One region of the Streptomyces sp. NBC_01288 genome, then DNA from elsewhere that is predicted to be linked to it. Evidence: riboswitches for the same ligand, from Rfam matches in the RefSeq annotation. Region 1 holds a riboswitch; the other holds the start of a gene.

Evidence for each region. A riboswitch is a leader RNA that binds a small molecule or an ion and turns the genes downstream of it on or off. The one in region 1 is predicted to bind cyclic di-AMP.
Region 2: it holds a riboswitch for cyclic di-AMP, as region 1 does, so the genes downstream of both, OG194_RS11660 (M23 family metallopeptidase) here and OG194_RS40490 (C40 family peptidase) in region 1, are expected to answer to the same signal.

Annotation. Positions count from the first base shown of each region.
Region 1 is NZ_CP108427.1:9,010,536-9,013,932, forward strand. Features, by position in the region: gene OG194_RS40480 (helix-turn-helix domain-containing protein) at 1-723, opposite strand, end outside; gene OG194_RS40485 (ATP-binding protein) at 936-1,394, shown strand; gene OG194_RS40490 (C40 family peptidase) at 1,501-1,974, opposite strand; cyclic di-AMP (ydaO/yuaA leader) riboswitch at 1,978-2,157, opposite strand; gene OG194_RS40495 (hypothetical protein) at 2,497-2,805, opposite strand; gene OG194_RS40500 (ATP-dependent Clp protease proteolytic subunit) at 2,813-3,397, opposite strand, start outside.
Region 2 is NZ_CP108427.1:2,722,407-2,725,803, forward strand. Features, by position in the region: gene OG194_RS11650 (HPr family phosphocarrier protein) at 1-44, shown strand, start outside; gene OG194_RS11655 (GntR family transcriptional regulator) at 206-910, opposite strand; gene OG194_RS11660 (M23 family metallopeptidase) at 1,099-1,854, opposite strand; cyclic di-AMP (ydaO/yuaA leader) riboswitch at 1,868-2,027, opposite strand; gene OG194_RS11665 (M16 family metallopeptidase) at 2,242-3,397, opposite strand, start outside.

The sequences.
Region 1 (3,397 bases):
AACCACGTCCAGATCAGAAGTGCTCGGAAAGGAGAAGATAACGAAAGGTCCGGTGATGCCGATGTGTGCTCCTGCGGCGAACGGCAGTACCTGAAGCCTCACTTGGGGCAGCTTGGCCGCCTCCACGAGCCGGACCAGCTGACGTGCCATCACCCCCGGCCCGCCGACCTCGCGCCGCAGCACCGCCTCGTCGAGGACCACGCTCAGCTCCAGCGGCGGATCCGCGCGCAGCACGTCCTGCCGGGCCAACCGCACCTGTACCAGCGCGTCGAGCCGCTCGGGGCCGTCGTTGTCGAGGCCTCCCACGGCTGCCCGGGTCACCGCCCGGGCGTACTCGGGGGTCTGAAGCAGACCGGGGACCACCGAGGTCTCCAGGGTGCGGAGCGTGCTGGCCTGTGACTCCAGGCTGATGAAGTCCCGGTAGGCGGGCGGCAGTACACCGCGATAGGCGTGCCACCAGTGGTGCCGGCCGCCGCCGTCGTCGGAGCCGGCCAACACGAGGAGCATGTCCCGAAGTTGTGGGTCGCCGACCTGGTAGGCGTCCAGGAGTAACCGGACGTCGGGCGGTTTCACGCCACTCGCGCCGGTCTCGATGCGGCTCACCTTCGACTGGTGCCAGCCGACCAACCGGGCCGCCTCACCGCTGGTGAGCCCCGCCTCCGCACGCAACGCGCGCAGTTCCGCGCCCAGTTTCCGGCGGCGCACCGCGGGACCGTACTGCATGGGTTTCTCCTTACTCCTTCCGAGCCGCCCAAATACGGTCTGGGGTCGCAGAGTTCACCGCTTCGAGCGACAGATATATGCATATCTTGGTGGATCGCCACCGTTACCGACGCGGTAATGGCAGTCTGGCGAAGAAGCACCAGTCCGGGACCGTACTCGAACCATCCGCTCCGTGTCGGACACCGGTCCCGCGGGAAAGGGACGACCGCGCCATGGCAGACCATCTGGAAGCATCCGTCACTCTGCCGAGCGATCCCGCCTCGGTCTCCACCGCCCGCACCTATGTCGTCGGGACCCTGGTGGAATGGGGACTTCCGGCGGACACGGAGGTCGCCGACACCATCCGCCTCATCGTCTCCGAACTCGCCACCAACGCCGTACAGCACACCTTCGGGCAGTCACCCACCTTCACGGTGGACATGGAGCTGGAGCGTGACGAACGGCTGCGCATCGGGGTCACCGACAGCCATCCCCGGTTCCCGAAACGCCTGCCGGCCGCCGTCCAGCAGGACAACGGCCGGGGCATGGTGATCATCCGCTGGCTGACCGCGGAGTGCGGCGGCAAACTCAAGGTCCGGCCCACCCTGGAGGGCGGCAAGACGGTCTCCATCGAGGTGCCCTGGACGGTACCGGCCCGACCGGTGACCACGGCGGGCCAGCAGGAGCCGTAGAGCCGCCGTCTTCCGAACGTCTCCGTCCCCGAACGTCCCTGGACACCCGAGGGGGGTGGCGGCCTGTCAGGTGGCCGCCACCCCCCTCGGGAGATTCGGACAGGTCCTAGCTGACCCGGCCGTACCAGACGCTCTTGGTCCAGATCTTCTGCAGCCTCACCACGTCCCCGGTCTTCGGGGCGTGCCAGATCTTTCCCTTGCCGGCGTAGATGCCGACGTGGTAGACGCTGGAGCCCGAGTGGAAGAAGACGAGGTCCCCGGCCTTGCGGCTCTTGGCCGAGATGTGGTGGGACTTGTTGTACTGCTGGGCCGCCGTACGGGGCAGTTTCTTGCCTGCCTTCTTGTACGAGTACAGCGTGAGCCCGGAGCAGTCGAAGCGGCCCGGTCCGGTGGCCCCGTACCTGTACGGGGCGCCCTTCTTGGACGCCGCGACCTGGAGTGCCTTCGTCGCGGGTGTCGCGGCCGCGGCGTCGGATGCGACGCCCGGTATCACGACGGAACCGCCAACAGCGGCGATGGCGAAGGCCGAGGCCGTACCGGCCCTGACCATCAGCGACGGGACACGATTGAGCGCAGTCATGCGCAACCCTTCGTCAGCCGCCTGTGAAAGATGACCTGTCGGATTCGGGCTGACAAAGTTGCCCGGCCGCTGACGCGGCTTCACCCCAAGGGCTGCTCGACCCGGTCATGGCGTGACCGTCCCGGCGACCCGACGTGCTTGGGTCCTCCACTCCTGCCGATGCACTCCTGTCGACCTGTCATCCGGGTGGCGGCAGGACTCGGCGTCCGCCCGGATCGCCCCGCCGCTGCGGCGGGGTCTTGTCGTCAGACAGGGATCTTCACCTATGAATGTCCGAAAAGCCCAACGGAACCGGGGATTTGTGGGGTTACTCACCACTCACCCGTTCGGGTGGACAGCCCCGTGTTCGAAGGGGTGTCGAGGGGTTCCAGGCCCTCGGACCAGCACCGGAACCCTTCATGCGGCCCTCGGGCTACGCGTGTTGCGCAACCCGGACGGCCGTATGGGCGGAGCGGCGACTACTCCGATCGGGGGTACGCCGTTCGGCTCGTTTCGCCCCCGGCCGGAACGGCTCCGGGTCCGTCAACTGTCGGAGGGTGCGGGGATGGTGACGCGCGCCGTGCGGCGCTCCCCGTCCAGCACGCGCAGCGCCCGCGCGAGCGTGGGGGCGTGCAGTTCGGTCTCGCCCCGCTGGTGCATCAGCGCCAGCGCGTCCCGCAGCTCGGCGGCCTTGGCCACGAGCGCCTGAGCGGCCCTCAGACCACGATACGTGTCACCGTCGTGCGCCGGGTTGATACGGCCGAGCAGGTCGGCCACATCCAGGTAACGGTCGATCAACTCGCCCTCGGCGCGCGTCAGTGCGGGCAGCGGAGGCAGTTCCGGCGGCAGCATCGTCGGCTCACTCCCCGCCCGGCTCGGTGAGCGAGGTCTTGCGGGTCGACACGATCCGGTCCACCAACCCGTATTCCAGGGCCTGTTGGGCATCCATGATCCGGTCCCGCTCGATGTCGGCGCTCACCTGTGCCACCGTCCGGCCCGTGTGCAGGGCGAGCAGTTCCTCCAGTTGGACCCGCGTGCGCGCCAACTCCTCGGCCTGGATGGCGAGATCACTCGCCTGACCCTGGATCGGCTCGGGGAACGAGGGCTGGTGGAGCACCACCCGCGCACCCGGCAGCGCGGACCGCTTGCCCGGGGTGCCCGCTGCCAGCAGCAGCGCCGCGGAGGTGCCGGCCTGGCCGAGGCAGACCGTCTCCACGTCACACGTGACGAACCGCAACGTGTCGTAGATCGCCGACATCGCGGTGAACGATCCGCCGGGCGAGTTGATGTACAGCGAGATGTCCCGGTCCGGTGCCTGGTATTCGAGGTGCATGAACTGGGCCATCACGTCGTTCGCCGAGATGTCGTCGATCGGCGTCCCGAGGAACACGATCCGCTCCTCCAGCAGCTTCGAGTACGGGTCGAGGGTCCGGTGCCCTGCGCT
Region 2 (3,397 bases), 6.3 Mb from region 1:
AGCTGGTCGCGGAAGGTCTTGAGGAACTCCCCGAGACCGTCTGAACATCCCGCAATTGCTAGGTGCGGTGCTTTTCGTCCAAAAACGATGTACCGCAACCTCGAAGGGCTCGTCCGAATTACCGGGCGAGCCCTTCGCAATTCCACTTGCGGGCAGCATAAATAATCCCCCGCGAATTAGCCTCTCTTTGTATACGGCGCCCGTGTTAATGCCGCAGACCCGACATGTTTACGGGAGGTTGCGAAGTCCTCACACGTTCCGTGCCGTTCGCGCCGTTCGCCCCGCCGGGAAAGCGCAGCCGGTGCGCGGTGCCCGCGCGCTCGGTGTGCAGGGCGGTGATCGCCCGGGCGCGCTCGCCGTCGCCGCGGGCCACGGCGTCCACGATGGCCCCGTGCTCGGCCCAGGACTCGACGGGGTTGGCCGGGGCGTCCACCGCGTACATCCAGGCGATCTTGTGGCGCAGCTGGGTCAGCATCGAGGTCAGCGCGGGGCTCCCGGAGGCCTGTGCCAGCGTCTCGTGGAACCAACTGCCCAGGGAGCGCAGATCCTCGCTGTTGCCCCGCCTGGCGCGCTCCTGACCCAGCCTGACGAGGCCGCGCAGCACCTTGAGGTGGGCCTCGGTGCGGCGCTGGGCGGCCCGTGAGGCGCCGAGCGGCTCCAGCAGCATCCGCATCTCCAGCAGGTCGGCGGCCTCCTGCTCGGTCGGTTCCGCGACGCACGCGCCCGCGTGCCGCCGGGTCACCACGAACCCCTCGGCCTCCAGCGTGCGCAGGGCCTCCCGGACGGGGACGCGCGAGACCCCGTACCGGCGCGCGAGGAGTTCCTCCGTGAGCCGGCTGCCGCGCTCGTAGACACCGGCGACGATGTCGTCCCGGATCGCCGTGCATACCGAGTGCGCCGGAATACGCATGTCCGACCTCCGCCTTAATCCCCGTGAAACGTCGACGATTGACGTGTGTTCCGTGACTCTATTGCAATGAGCGGGAATTTCCGATGGCGGACCGGAATCCATGGATATTTTTTGGACAGGAGGGCTCCGGAAACACCGAAAGCCCCGGCCGGGCGGGCCAGGGCTTCGGGAAGTGCGGCGGTGCGTCGTCAGACGTTCACACCGTGCTTGCGGAGGTAGGCGACGGGGTCGACGTCGGAGCCGTACTCGGCGGTCGTGCGGGCCTCGAAGTGGAGGTGCGGTCCGGTGACGTTGCCGGTCGCCCCGGAGAGGCCGATCTGCTCGCCCGGGGTGACCGTCTGGCCGACGGAGACACCGATGGACGACAGGTGGCCGTACATGGTGTACATGCCGTCGGCCATCTTGATCACCACTTGATTGCCGTACGAGCCGCCCCAGCCGGCCTCGACGACGGTGCCGGAGCCGACCGCGTGCACGGAGGTGCCGGTCGAGGCGTGGAAGTCGATGCCGGTGTGGGCACCGGAGGACCAGAGGGAACCGCCGGTCTTGTAGCCGGTGGAGACATACGAGCCGGTGACCGGTGCGACGAAGGTGTTGAGCTTCTTGCGCTCGGCGGCGCGGGCGGCGCGTACCTCGGCCGCGCGCTCCGCCTTGGCCAGTGCGGCGGCCTTGGCTCGGGCCTCTTCCTTGGCGGCCTGCTCGGCCGCGGCCTGCTGCTGGGCGGCGGCCTGGGCGTCGATCTTCTCGGCGACGGCGTCGCCCATGGCGATGACGGGGGTGAGGCCGGTCTGCTCCACGGCGGGCTCCGCTGCGAACGCGGGGGCGCTCGCGAGGGTGCCGACGACGCCGGTGGTGGTGAGGGCCGCGACACTCGCGACGCGAACGGTGGTGCGGTGGGTCCGGCTCGGGCGACGGTGCTTCCCGGTGGCGCGGGTGAACGCCATGAAGTGGGTGGTCCTTTCCTTCCTTCTCGCCTACCGGGTTAGCTGACGGGTTCGGAGCAGGAAGGTCTCCTACGGACCCCCTCGCTCCGCGCGCGGGCGTCCGATTCACCCCAGGGACGTGGGTCCCCGGCTCCCCTGGCTCGCGCCGTACGGGGACTCGGCGATGACTGTCCGGTGCCGCGAGTGCGGCGCGGTGCCTGACGGACAGCCGGACCGACGCTAAGCGGGGCCACTTTCAATCCCCAAACGGATCACGGGTTTTGTTGCACATGCCACAGCGCAGACAGGCAACCTCTCCCCCAATTCGGACAATAGGGGGCCCTGGTGACTCTTCAGTCACCAGGGCCCCCACGCGCGCGTGCCGCTGTTCGGCTCGCTACGGGTCGTCTACTCGGCCGGGACGACGGTCACTTCGCCGATACCGAGAGCCTCCACGGGCTCCTTGATCTGCTCCGCGTCGCCGACCAGGATCGTCACCAGACGGTCCACCGGGAAGGCGTTCACGACCGCCGCGGTGGCCTCCACGGTGCCGGTCGCGGCGAGCTGCTGGTACAGCGTCGCCTGGTAGTCGTCGGGCAGGTGCTGCTCGACCTGGTCGGCCAGCGTGCTCGCGACGGCCGCGGCGGTCTCGTACTTGAGCGGCGCCACCCCGACGAGGTTCTGTACGGCGATGTCCCGCTCGGCGTCGGTGAGTCCGCCCTCGGCCAATTTGCGGAGCACCGTCCACAGGTCGTCCAGCGCCGGACCGGTGTTCGGGGTGTCGACGGAGCCGCTGATGGCGAGCATCGATGCGCCCGTGCCGTCGGGTGCCGAACGCAGCACCTGGCCGAACGCCCGCACACCGTAGGTGTAGCCCTTCTCCTCCCGCAGGACGCGGTCCAGGCGGGAGGTGAGGGTGCCGCCGAGGCAGTACGTGCCGAGCACCTGCGCGGGCCACACGCGGTCGTGCCGGTCGGCGCCGACGCGGCCGATGAGCAGCTGCGTCTGGACGGCGCCGGGACGGTGCACGATCACGACGCGCCCGGTGTCGTCGGCGGTCACCGGCGGCACGGGACGCGGCTGCGCGGCGGAACCCGTCCACGAACCCAGAGTGTCGGCCAGGAGCGCGTCCAGGTCGATGCCGGTGAGGTCGCCGACGACCACGGCGGTGGCCGTCGCGGGGCGGACGTGCCGGTCGTAGAAGGCGCGTACGGCCCCGGAGTCGATCTTCTGGACGGTCTCCTCGGTGCCCTGGCGCGGACGCGACATGCGCGAGGTCGCCGGGAACAGCTCCTTGGAGAGCTCCTTGGCCGCGCGGCGGGACGGGTTGGCCGTCTCGTGCGGAATCTCGTCGAGGCGGTTGCGGACCAGCCGCTCGACCTCGCTGTCCGCGAACGCGGGCGCCCTGAGCGCGTCGGAGAGCAGGCCGAGTCCCTTGGCCAGGCGCGACGCCGGGACCTCCAGGCTCAGGCGCAGCCCGGGGTGGTCGGCGTGCGCGTCGAGGGTGGCGCCGGAGCGCTCCAGCTCGGCGGCGAACTCCTCGGCGGAGTGCTTGTCGGTGCCC